DNA from 4 places in the Vibrio sp. 11986-1-5 genome. Region 1 is predicted to be linked to each of the others. Evidence: predicted binding sites of a transcription regulator. Region 1 holds the regulator's gene; each other region holds the start of a gene.
The links. Region 1 encodes PurR, which represses purine synthesis genes. Its sites were predicted from a motif close to TNANGNAAACGTTTNCNTNA; they were not measured.
Positions count from the first base shown of each region.

Region 2: the regulator PurR is predicted to act here: its motif matches at 2,004-2,023, upstream of metK (methionine adenosyltransferase).
Region 3: the regulator PurR is predicted to act here: its motif matches at 1,208-1,227, upstream of AACS00_RS09090 (inosine/guanosine kinase).
Region 4: the regulator PurR is predicted to act here: its motif matches at 1,033-1,052, upstream of folD (bifunctional methylenetetrahydrofolate dehydrogenase/methenyltetrahydrofolate cyclohydrolase FolD).

Region 1 covers NZ_CAWNVW010000011.1:518,872-522,036, forward strand. Annotated here, with positions in the region: gene AACS00_RS05330 (alpha/beta fold hydrolase) at 1-257, shown strand, start outside; gene AACS00_RS05335 (TfoX/Sxy family DNA transformation protein) at 501-1,091, opposite strand; cyclic di-GMP riboswitch class I at 1,208-1,290, opposite strand; gene purR (HTH-type transcriptional repressor PurR) at 1,492-2,499, opposite strand; gene elyC (envelope biogenesis factor ElyC) at 2,875-3,165, opposite strand, start outside.
Region 2 covers NZ_CAWNVW010000002.1:31,650-34,814, reverse strand. Annotated here, with positions in the region: gene AACS00_RS00725 (endonuclease) at 1-35, opposite strand, end outside; gene AACS00_RS00720 (SprT family zinc-dependent metalloprotease) at 109-612, opposite strand; gene metK (methionine adenosyltransferase) at 706-1,860, opposite strand; gene tkt (transketolase) at 2,293-3,165, shown strand, end outside.
Region 3 covers NZ_CAWNVW010000033.1:260,353-263,517, forward strand. Annotated here, with positions in the region: gene AACS00_RS09090 (inosine/guanosine kinase) at 1-1,192, opposite strand, end outside; gene AACS00_RS09095 (CreA family protein) at 1,357-1,833, opposite strand; gene AACS00_RS09100 (hypothetical protein) at 2,007-2,540, shown strand; gene AACS00_RS09105 (HAD-IA family hydrolase) at 2,823-3,165, shown strand, end outside.
Region 4 covers NZ_CAWNVW010000053.1:122,674-125,838, forward strand. Annotated here, with positions in the region: gene AACS00_RS15745 (methyl-accepting chemotaxis protein) at 1-669, shown strand, start outside; tRNA gene AACS00_RS15750 (tRNA-Arg) at 713-789, opposite strand; gene folD (bifunctional methylenetetrahydrofolate dehydrogenase/methenyltetrahydrofolate cyclohydrolase FolD) at 1,123-1,995, shown strand; gene AACS00_RS15760 (NupC/NupG family nucleoside CNT transporter) at 2,087-3,165, opposite strand, start outside.

The sequences.
Region 1 (3,165 bases):
AAGTGAATCCATTAATGCGTTATTTTAAAGATAGAGAATTGCCTATTCCGACGTTGTATTTAATGGGAGAGCGTGATTACATGTTTATTCGCCCAGTACGTGAAATGGTCGCCGCTCATCGGCAAAGTGAGCTGTTGGAGCTTCCAAACTGTGGGCATGTTTGTAATGTCGAACAACCGGAGTTGTTTAACCAGCTGTCGATTCAATTTATCCAGCGGCAAAGCACACCAACCACTTTATCTCATTCTGTGCTTTAATTTCTCCATTTGCTAATAGAAGAATACGATTGTGAGGCAGCTAGGTTTAGTTGCCCTAGTTTTATTATGTTGTTGATTTATAACGATAGCGATGGAAGGGGATGGCTTGCAGTTTTGTCCATTCAAGTCGTGTCAATGATACCGAAATGATGAATTTCAAACGGCTATAATATCTATCAGGGTAAGTGATTACGGATCAATATGCCCGCTACGCCTGACTGGCTAGCGGGCTAGGTATCTGAATTAGAATAGGCTTTTTTTCAGTTCTTCTCGGCGGCTTGGGGGGATAACCGACCAGTGTTTACCTTCAATTGCCCCTTCTAATGCCCACAATAGTTCTACACTGACATCCGATGAGTGACTTTGTCTAATTGCTTGATAAGCCGCAACAGAACCAGCTTGTTGTAACTGATCAACGGAGTGAATACCTGCTTTTTTAAGCATCCGTTCAGTCGCTAAGCGCAAGTTAGGCAGGTCTTTTAAGCGAGTGGGTTTCGTTTGCTCTTGTTGCTCTCGCTCAGCTTTTGCATGGCGTAATGCAGTGGTTGCTTCTTGCAAGATATAGTTTGGATTAAGCCAACAGGTATCAGGTAACGCAAAGTATTTAGTCACCACAGGAAAGCCCCGTTTTTTATAAACATAGGGCAGATAGCCTCTTGCGGAAAAAACTTTGACCGATTCATCGTCAGCTCGAAGATGCAGTTGATTATTGACAACTAAAGCGAACATGGTGTCATCGACAAAAATCCCGAAGCCACCAAACATTGAGCGCGACTTGACCTGGCCAAGCAGTTCGAATAGTCGCATTGAATCTTTTAATACGGGTTTATCCATGCTGTTATTCTCGGTGTATTAAGCAATTCGCCAGCAAAATCAGGTCCGAGAAAATAGCAAAAAGTCAAAAAGCATAATAGTAAGGGGAGTTGACTTCTTCTTTTGGCTATTTTGTCATCGGCAACCCCGCTACCTACCACTTTGGTTTAGGCCGGAGGCTTTGCGTCCCATCTTTTCAGATGGTTTGCCCTGTGCGTGACACGTTTCATTATTGACAAAATAGTATAACGTGGATGTATAAAATAAACAAATCATTGAATAAGTATCACACTCAGTCATCACTAGTATGCCTTTTATTTCATTGGTAGTGTGAATGGTTTGGGTATTAATAGCTCCAATCATAGCCTAGAGTTATGATTGGAGCTTGTGATTTATGATGGGGTAATGAAGTGCTTATCTATTAATTAGTGAGTTTTTTGACTGAATCACGCTCAACGATTTCTGGGTGCATTTCAAAAATACGTCTCTCATGTTCTTTATCTTTAATACGTTCTAACAATATTTCAAAGGCATTTTTACCTACACGGCGTTTAGGTTGGTGCACAGTGGTCAGTGGTGGAGAAAAATATTCAGCTAACTCAATATTGTCATAACCAATAACAGACATATCGTCTGGTACGCGTACGCCACGTTGCTGTAAACGGCTGATTAAGCCTAATGCCATGGTGTCATTAAAGCAAAACACCGCAGTAGGGCGTGTATCCATCGCAATGATTTTATCCGCGGCCAGAACGGCAGTATCGCATTCGAAGTTACCTTCTAAGATCCAATCTTCTTTAACGGTTAGGTTAGCTTCTGCCATGGCACGACGAAAACCGGCAATACGCTCCTGACAGGCGGCTTTAACAAAGTGACCGCTTAGACAAGCGATTTCAGTGTGCCCATTTTCGATCAAATATTTTGTAGCCAGATAACCCCCTTCTTCAGAGTTATCAATGATTTTATCCGCTTGTGACGTTTGTGGGCCCCAATCCATAATAACTTTAGGGATGGAGGGATGACTGTCTAACATCTCAAGTAACTCTTCCGTTAAATCGGAGCACATGACCAACATACCGTCGACCCGCTTTTCAGCAAGCATGCGAATATAATCACGCTGTTTCTCGTAGATACCACCAGTATTACAGAGAATGAGTGTGTAGCCTTGGCGGTAACAATAACTTTCAACCCCATCGATTACTTCAGAAAAAAATAAGTTGGTTGATTGAGTCACTAGCATACCGATTGTACGCGTTGTATTACATTTTAAGCTGCGTGCGACCGCGCTCGGTGCATAATTCAGCTGTTTAACAGCGTCCAAGACTTTTTCTTGGGTGGTTTCTGCCACAAAACGAGTTTTATTGATGACATGAGATACGGTTGTTGTTGATACGCCCGCTAGGCGTGCAACGTCTTTAATCGTAGCCATAAAATTATCCTGTCGATGACTGCTCGGTGTTGAGACAACTGGAGCAGTAGTTGTGTGCCCGAAAATGCAATCATCCTACTAGGGAGTGTGATAGACGAGAGGTTTGCCAAGGGTATTACCGGAGCTGCCCTTTATGCAAAGTCTCATGATTCGGGTATAGGCTAACGTCAGCCTAAAAGTAATAAAAACACAAAAACCGCTGTTAAATAGCGGCCTATTGGTTACATTTAATCTTGTTGATAACCAGCAAGATTCTAGACTGCAACGCAGTAACTCGCAATCAAATTCGGCCCATAATCCTTCCATTTAATGCTAAATAGGTACAATGTTTATCAAGTTGTGCACACCACCACTTTTCGACTGATAACGAGAAAATCAGTTACCCTCTATCATAGGTTTTGATTCAGGCAACTTAGGTTCATGAGTGACCCAGTCGCGCATCGTTTGCCAAATGAGCCCCATGGTTTCATACCAATATCGTTCAGTTTGCTCTAAATAGAGCGCTCTTGGGGTATATTTATCCCAAGCTTGGCTGATATTAGTTTGAGCTAGATAATTGGTTGGTGCTGGGATTGGGTTTAGCCCAGCAGATTGAAACTCATTGATTGCTCGGGTCATGTGACTGGCCGAAGTGACCAGAACTAAAGTGCGCTGCTGAACAAAAGC
Region 2 (3,165 bases), on a different contig from region 1:
AAACCTAAAACGGACAGCAAACGTAAATAAAACATGGCAAAAGACTGAGATAAGTATGATTTTTCACAGTCTAGCACTCAAAAAACAACTTGCCTATTGATGACTAAGTTAAGAGTTGGTCGTTGGTTCGATAAAAATTAATGGCTGTTGGCATTGACGACAGTGATACAGACTTTGTTGACGTAACACCTTGTTATGACGACGAATGGATAATGAGTGCACTTGACACGCGCAGCGATAAGTAAACGTTTTTCCCTGTACAGAGCCTACATCGAAGCTGTGGGTGGTTCTGGGGGGCAGATTAAACACCTGTGACATAACGGATTGCCATTCACGACCGTGAGGACGTACTCGCCCATAGCGTTGATAAGTGATCAGGTGAGCTATTTCATGGGGGATCACTTCATCGATAAAAGCTTGCGGATTTTCAGCCAATAAAATCGGATTTAAGCGAATTTCCCAGCGTTGTAAATAGGCTTTACCTGCGGTTTTGCCGCGTAGCTTTAGGCTAAGGCTCGGTAGGGAGAAAGGGATATTAAAGTATTCTGAAGCAAGCTCAATACAGCGTTGTATTTGCTGCAGGGCACGGTCATGCAATTCAAAATCGATCAAAGGACCTCCAATAAAAAACCTCAGACGGATCTGAGGTTTATCCAATTATGGCTTACTACTCTTTAGAGAGTAAGCCATTTCGGCTATCAATGACTATTTTAAACCCGCAAAGTCACGCAATAGTGCGGCTTTATCAGTAGCTTCCCAAGGAAACTCTTCACGGCCAAAATGACCATACGCGGCAGTCTTCTTGTAGATAGGCTGTAGTAAGCTGAGCATTTCTTGTAAGCCATATGGGCGTAAATCGAAGAACTGGCGTACGGCTGCAATAATAATATCGTGTGATACTTTTTCGCTACCGAAAGTTTCCACCATGATAGACGTTGGATCAGCGACACCAATGGCGTAAGACAGTTGGATTTCACAGCGATCAGCAAGGCCAGCAGCCACAATGTTTTTAGCAACATAGCGCGCTGCATAAGCAGCAGAGCGGTCAACTTTTGATGGATCTTTACCAGAGAAAGCACCACCACCATGACGTGCTGCGCCGCCGTAGGTATCGACGATAATTTTACGACCCGTTAAGCCACAGTCACCCATTGGACCACCAATCACGAAACGACCAGTTGGGTTAATGAAGTATTTGGTGTCTTTGGTTAGCCATTCAGCAGGTAACACTGGCTTGATAATTTCTTCCATCACTCCTTCGCGCAGATCCGCGGTAGAGACGGAATCACAATGCTGAGTAGACAGTACCACAGCATCAATACCAACGATCTTACCTTGGTCATATTGGAAAGTGACCTGAGATTTTGCATCCGGACGCAACCAAGCTAGGCTACCATTTTTACGCACTTCAGCTTGACGCTGCATTAAACGGTGTGCATAGGTAATGGGTGCGGGCATCAGGACTTCGGTTTCGTTACAAGCGTAACCAAACATAATGCCTTGGTCACCAGCGCCTTGATCTTTAGGATCGGCTTTATCAACGCCTTGGTTGATATCTGGCGACTGTTTACCAATGGTATTGAGTACCGCACACGAGTTGGCATCAAAGCCCATCTCAGAGTTAACATAACCAATTTCACGTACCGTTTGGCGAGTCAATTCTTCAATATCAACCCAAGCTGAAGTGGTCACTTCACCACCAACCATCACCATGCCTGTTTTAACATAGGTTTCACAGGCAACACGGGCTTTTGGGTCTTGTTCTAAAATGGCATCAAGAACCGCGTCAGAGATTTGGTCGGCAATTTTATCAGGATGACCTTCTGATACAGATTCAGAAGTAAACAAATGTTTAGCCATGATAGCTCCAATTTTCATATGAGTAGCGACCCGTTATTCGATAAACGCGTCGGCAAAATTGTTCAATATGTAGGCGTTTCTACATCTAGACGTCTATTCTAGTTTTCAATGCTCAAATTACAAGCTCTTTTTTAGTTTATCTCATGGCCAAACGTTTGCTTGATTTTGTGATGTTTTTATAATTACGATGAAAATTTATGTAACCGATTACAAAAATCAGCCCAAGAGGCAGTAAAAGGTTTGCAGAGGCCAAGGGGCTTTGCGACAATATTGAACACTTTTTCTATACCCTTCCCACTTTAAGTTGTCGCGGTCAGTGACTTGGTTTTCCTTCTATCCAGAGCAGGGTTGCTATTGATAGGGACGAAAACACTTATCGCTCATCTGTCAATTGGGGATCGCTTTTTATTTCATCGCTTTTTAGGAGCTGATATGTCTTCGCGTAAACAACTGGCTAACGCAATCCGTGCGTTAAGCATGGATGGTGTTCAACAAGCTAACTCTGGACATCCGGGAGCCCCAATGGGCATGGCGGATATCGCTGAAGTGCTGTGGCGCTCACATCTCAATCACAACCCACAAAATCCACAATGGGCTGATCGTGACCGTTTTGTTTTGTCGAACGGTCATGGCTCAATGTTGATTTATTCACTGTTACATCTAAGTGGTTATGAGTTATCGATTGATGATCTGAAAAACTTTCGTCAGTTGCATTCAAAAACCCCAGGTCATCCAGAATACGGTTACGCGCCAGGTATTGAAACAACGACGGGTCCATTAGGCCAAGGCATTACTAACGCGGTAGGGATGGCAATTGCCGAGAAAGCGCTTGCGGCGCAGTTCAATAAACCCGGCCACGACATCGTTGATCACTTTACTTATGTGTTTATGGGCGACGGCTGTTTGATGGAAGGTATCTCGCACGAAGCCTGTTCACTGGCGGGTACATTGGGTCTTGGCAAGCTGATTGCGTTCTGGGATGACAACGGCATCTCGATTGACGGCCACGTTGAAGGCTGGTTCTCAGACGACACACCAAAACGTTTTGAAGCTTACGGTTGGCATGTGATCCCAGCGGTTGATGGTCACGATGCAGACGCGATCAACGCGGCGATTGAAGCGGCCAAAGCAGAAACCTCTCGCCCGACGTTGATTTGTACTAAAACCATCATTGGTTTTGGCTCACCCAATAAAGCGGGTTCTCATGATTGCCACGGCGCACCATTAGGCCACGATGAGATTAAAGCAGCTCGTGAATTCCTTGGTTGGGAGCACGGTCCATTTGAAATTCCGGCTGATATTTAC
Region 3 (3,165 bases), on a different contig from region 1:
AAATCTGTGAAAGTGATGAATAAGTCAAATAAGGCAACGCATGTTTTGCTGAGTTAGGCACATTATTTTGATGATAGCGGTTAGCGGCCATATCATGCAGTAAAGCGGACAGCGCACCATCGCCGGCACCATTAGTATTTTTGATTTCTAACGGTCCGCCTAAATAGGGGCCAATATGCGAGTATACTTTTACTGGTTGTTGACAATCTTCTTTACGCATCGCACGGCTAAATTCATAGCGGTTAAACTCAGGAATATTACCGGGCAGCAATGGTAGTTCAGTATCGCGTTTTGCTGAGTCATCGACATAACCTGCCATGTATAATCCAACCGGACCGGCAGTACACAACACTAAATCTACCCAATCTAACGCTTTATTGGCAGCTAAGAGCGGATCTTTCTCTCCGGTTAAGGCTTCCCCTTCTTCTTCATTCATCGCTAAGACGGTGACATGTTGCTTAAGATACTCTTGCCACCAAGTTTGATTACCTTCGATGACATATTTCGTCCCTAGAGTTAAAACAACAGGGACATGATGCGCTTTTGCTAGTTCAATGGCACGTTGCACGGCTTGTGGCATCGGATCATCAGCTTTGCCGCGCATGAGATATGACGAGACAACTAAAGCCGAGGCGCGAGCAAACACTTCTTCAGGGATACTTTCAGGGCGAAGCTGATTCATTTGCCCTTCATTAATCGCAAACGTTCGTTCACCATCTTCAGAGATCAAGGTATAGCAACGCCCTATTGGACCATCTACGGTTTGTAGATGGTTTAGGTTCATGCGTGAAGAGGTTTGACATAAATATCGATAGGCGTAAGAGCTCACTTCGATATTTTTAGACATCACACCCAATAAGACAGATTTGCTATCAGCGAGCACAGAATAATTGTGCAGTGTATTACCAATAGTATCTCCCGGGTATAAATGGGTGATCAGTTTACGCTCGACGAGCTCTTCATAAAGGGCGTCGGCTTGGCGCTCTTCTAAGACAAGTGAATGGCCTTTACTTAATTGGTATTTCGCTAAAAAAACATCATCTACTCTGGCTTCAATATCAACAATCGTTTGGCCAACACCAACCACTGTTGGATGGCGGAGTTTAGGCGTTTGTTGTATTTGGTTTACAAGCGGATCACGGGCGTGAGTAGGGAAGTAGTGTTTCGATTTGCGTTGTCCGGGAAACTTCATGTCCAGAGTCATTGGTGAGGAAAAGTTTCGCGGATATTATCACAAAAAAATGAAACAATTTATAATATTTGCATTATTACGAATGCCAATAAGAAGCGAAAGAGCAATCATCTGCACGATGGTTGCTCTTATGGACGATAAAACGCTCGCGACGTGTTCCATGGTTAAGGTGCAGTCTGTGTCGTTAGAGGGTGATAAGCCGCCGTACCCCATAACGGAACAGTTGATAGGCTGTGCTTAAAACTGCCAGAGGTTTCTTTGGTGGAATAAGAAACATACATTAAGGTTTGCGTTTGCGGATCATAAATACGTCTGATTTTCATGCTCTTAAAGAAAATACTCTTCGATTTTTTAAACACGACTTCGCCAGATTTAGATTTATCGATATTCGCGATCATCTCAGCAGTGATCTCACCCGTTTGGCGGCAAGATATCGAAGAATCAGAAGGATCAGCTAAGCTTAAATCCGCTTCAATACTGGCAATATGGCAAGTGACCCCCGTAACGATAGGGTCAGTTAAATGGTGGAGTTTAATGTCTTTCATGGTAAATAGTCCTAAACTCACATCGCCGACGGCAGAGCGATCACAGCCAGATAACAATACGGTGCTGATGGCTAGGATGGTTAATTTTTTAAACATACTTAAAGTCCTTGCTAAAACAGAGTGTGATAATAACAGTAAGCAAGACAAAAGCGCGTGGAGAACTGTGCTATGATAGGCAAAATATTGAGAAGCGACCTTAATTTTGCCTCTTTACTCCAGATGGGTAAGTATTTTTAGCAAAATGGCTCGCCAGAGAAGAAGAAATTCCTATGACCCATTTATCTTCACCTAACGCTATGCAATCACTGATTGATGCAAAGAATCAATGGTTGTATGACCAGGTTGATGTACAGTTCCCCACACCAGAGAGTTTGCAAGGTCTCGCTGTTTATCAAACCTTAAACCAAGCCTTACCGAATGAAATCTTTACGGCGCAGCGTCAAGTGTCTGAGAATCATTTAGCTGCTATTTATTTAGTGGATTTTCATCGCTTAACCATCGTGTTTGCGTTATTACAAGCCACTCGTTGTCAGCAACCGGAGCAACAAGCTTTACTCGTCGAGTTTTTTACGCAAATCATTTATTCGCCACCTTGCAGCTTATATTTGGGGTTTGCAGATACTCAACCGATAGCTGCTGCTATTGTGACCAGTGATGGCTCATCACTGCTTATCTCCGATGTAGTGATGCAACATAACCCGATCTTTACTTCTAGTGATGAGTTTGTCTCTGCTGTTGTGGCTAAGTATCAGCAAGATCATTCGCTTTCAGGTTCAATCTATATCGAATATTCCCAGCCATAACATTTTTTCTGAGTATTTGAGTCATCGTCACTAGGTTTTTATAGAAGAGAATCGTGATGTTGCTTGAAGATACGGGATTATTGTCTGTATTTCCCCTTGTTTTGTTAACTGCATCATTCGAGCGTTGTCTCAGCGGTATACACTACTCTGGGGCTTGTCTCTTTGCCCAGAAGTCGTGTTGATGATGAAGGCCATAGATGACAGATGAATGAGTGATAAGGTTAAGCCGCATTGGGATTTCTTAACGGCAGTTAGCCATCACAAAGCATAATAAGGACAGCCATGAAAAACCGTACTATTCGCTGCGTGATTTTTGATTGTGAAGGAACGTTGATCGATAGCGAGCGTTTGAGCTGTATCGCGCTGGTTCGAGTATTTAACGAACTGGGTGTCTCATTAACGCTCGAGAATGTGTTACAGCATTTTTCTGGTGGAAAAATTGCCGATATTCTGATTAATACCAGTAAATTTGCAGGTATCAATGCGGATATTGATCGACTAGAGCTTCGTTATCGACAAGAGCTTACTGCGCTGTTCCATGCAGAGTTGAAACCTATGCCAGGCGCGATTGATTTATTAGAGCAACTTAAACGCTATAATATTGAGTACTGTGTAGCGTCAAATG
Region 4 (3,165 bases), on a different contig from region 1:
AATAATACGGCGGGGCAAGCATCAACAGCCAATACTCTGACCCAACATGGTGTCACAACGGCTCACATTACTCGAGATTCGATTGAAAAGCTTAAACAAACAGTGCAACAAATTGGCCACTCTGTTGAAAGTGTTTCTGAGCAGACCACTAAAATTGCTCAAGTTGCGCAAATCATTGAAAATATTGCTGAGCAAACGAATCTCTTAGCACTGAATGCGGCTATCGAAGCCGCGAGAGCCGGAGAACAAGGGCGAGGTTTCGCCGTCGTAGCTGATGAAGTTCGTGTATTAGCCACTCGAACTCAGCAATCAACTCAAGATATCCACAATATTATTTCTGAACTGACTGGTCGAGCTCAGCAAGCGGTAAAAGTGTCCAAAGTTGGCGTTGAAAATGCTGAAGAAGGATTAAGCTATGTACTCAAAAGTAGTGAAGTATTAGAAGGTATTTCACAAGCCGTTGAGCAAATTGCTGAAATGTCAGCACAAATTGCTACTGCGGTTGAGCAGCAAGCCCATGTCGCCGAAGACGTTAATCAGCAAATCGTCAATATTTCCAACTTAGCGGAATCCACCCAACGGAGCGCAAATCAGCTGAATGATTGTATTAATGATGTCGATAAGGTTTCAGACGATCTACACGAACTTGTCGTGCGCTTCAAACAATAGCGCCGATCAAAAAGCCCCAGTACAAGTACTGGGGCTTAAGATATGGCACGCCCTACAGGATTCGAACCTGTGACCACCTGCTTAGAAGGCAGGTGCTCTATCCAGCTGAGCTAAGGGCGCTTTATGGGAGAGGATTATACGAGTTCAACCGCGTAAATCAACGCTTTTGACCGTTATTTTCTATCAAGTGCCTAAATATAAAGCAAAAGTACTATTTTAAAACGGGTTAACGTGTACATAACTCACGATGTCGTCGTCAGCCAACCGCATAACGTCTTATTAAAATAGCATGACTCATCACTATTTAGCTGATCACCTTTACCGAATTTGAAACAGAAAAATCCGCATAAACATTAAAAATCAAAAAGCAAACGTTTGCTTATGGATATTTTGCTTGCCATCTGCCACAATGCGCGGAAAATTTTGTGCTTTGCAGTGTAAGTAAGGAATGTTATGACGGCTCAATATATTGATGGAAAGTTAATCTCGCAAACGGTGCGATCTGAAGTCGCAGCACGAGTAAAAGCCCGCACCGATTTGGGACTACGGGCTCCGGGACTTGCAGTTGTTCTTGTCGGCGAAGATCCGGCTTCGCAAGTCTATGTCGGCAGTAAACGCCGCGCCTGTGAAGAAGTCGGATTTGTCTCGAAATCTTATGATCTGCCGGCAACAACGGGCGAAGCTGAGCTCTTAGCGTTAATTGATACGTTGAATCAAGACGACACTATTGACGGTATTCTTGTTCAACTTCCTCTACCTGCTGGCATTGATACGACCCAAGTACTAGAACGTATTGTACCAGATAAAGATGTCGATGGATTTCATCCTTATAATCTCGGTCGCTTAGCTCAGCGTATCCCTAAACTGCGCTCTTGCACCCCTAAGGGGATCATTACCTTATTAGAACGTTACAATATCGAATTGCGGAGTAAGCATGCCGTTGTCGTCGGTGCATCGAATATTGTAGGGCGTCCAATGAGTCTGGAATTACTACTAGCAGGATGCACAACGACAACCTGCCATCGTTTCACTAAAGATCTCGAACACCATGTTCGTCAAGCCGACATTTTAGTCGTCGCGGTCGGTAAGCCTAATTTTATTCCCGGATCTTGGGTGAAAGAAGGGGCAGTAGTGATTGATGTCGGTATCAATCGTCTTGCTTCTGGACAGTTGATTGGTGATGTCGATTTTGAAGTCGCACGCACACGAGCCAGTTTTATAACTCCCGTTCCTGGTGGGGTTGGCCCGATGACGGTAGCAAGTTTAATTGAAAACACTATGATGGCGTGCGAACAGTTCCATACCCAAGATAAAACGCAACATTAACCACTCGCATTAATTATCTCTGATTAACAATGAGAAGTAACATGTGAGACAAAAACGGGGCGAGCAATAATCTCTCTCGCCCCTTTTATATTTATAGTGATAAGATAACACCCGCTAGCGCTGCGCTCATTAAATTAGCCAAAACGCCAGCCCCAATCGCTCTAAAACCATATTGAGAGATAAAACTGCGCCGCTCTGGTACTAAACTCCCCAAGCCACCAATCAAGACCGCCATCGTCGAAATATTAGCAAAACCACATAAAGCAAACGTTATGATCGCTTGCGAATGTTCACTCAATTGTGATTGTACGTTGATGAATTGAATAAAAGCGACAAATTCATTGATGACGATTTTATTACCAATCAGTGATCCGGCGGTAATCGCCTCGTGCCATGGAATACCTAGTAACCATGCAATAGGTGCAAATACATACCCCAGTATCAACTCAAAACTTAATGTGATACCGAACCAGCCCCCTAGCCAGCCTAATAAACCGTTCAGCAACGCAATCACACTGACAAAAGCAAGCAGTGTCGCGCCAACCGCAACGGCAATTCGTAACCCCGACATCGCGCCATCAGCCATCGCCTCAACGACATTGGTTGCCTTTGGGATATCAATATCGATTTCAGCCTTTTGTTGGTGAGTCTGTGTTTCTGGAAACAGCATTTTTGCCATTAGCAAACCAGCCGGTGCAGACATAAATGCGGCAGCAATTAGATAGTTCAAATTAACACCCAATGACGCATAACCGACTAAAGTACCTCCAGCAACCGACGCCAAACCACAAGTCATTACTGCAAAAAACTGTGAATCACTCATCTGCTTTAAATAAGGCTTAACGACAAGAGGAGCTTCAATCATACCAACAAAAATATTGGCGGTTGCTGACAGTGATTCTGCTCGACCTGTGCCCAATAATTTTTGTAGCGCTCCGCCAATCAAGTTAATCACTTTCGGCATTAAGCCAATATGATATAACCCAGAAATTAACGCAGAAAAAAAGATAATGATACCAAGGACATGAATGGCAAATACAAATCCTACTTTTTCACTGGCTAATCCACCAAAGATAAAGCTGATCCCTTCTTGGCCATAATCGATCAAATGAGCAACAGCGCCTGTTACCCCATTGAGTATATCTTTACCGGCTGGCACATAGAGCACCA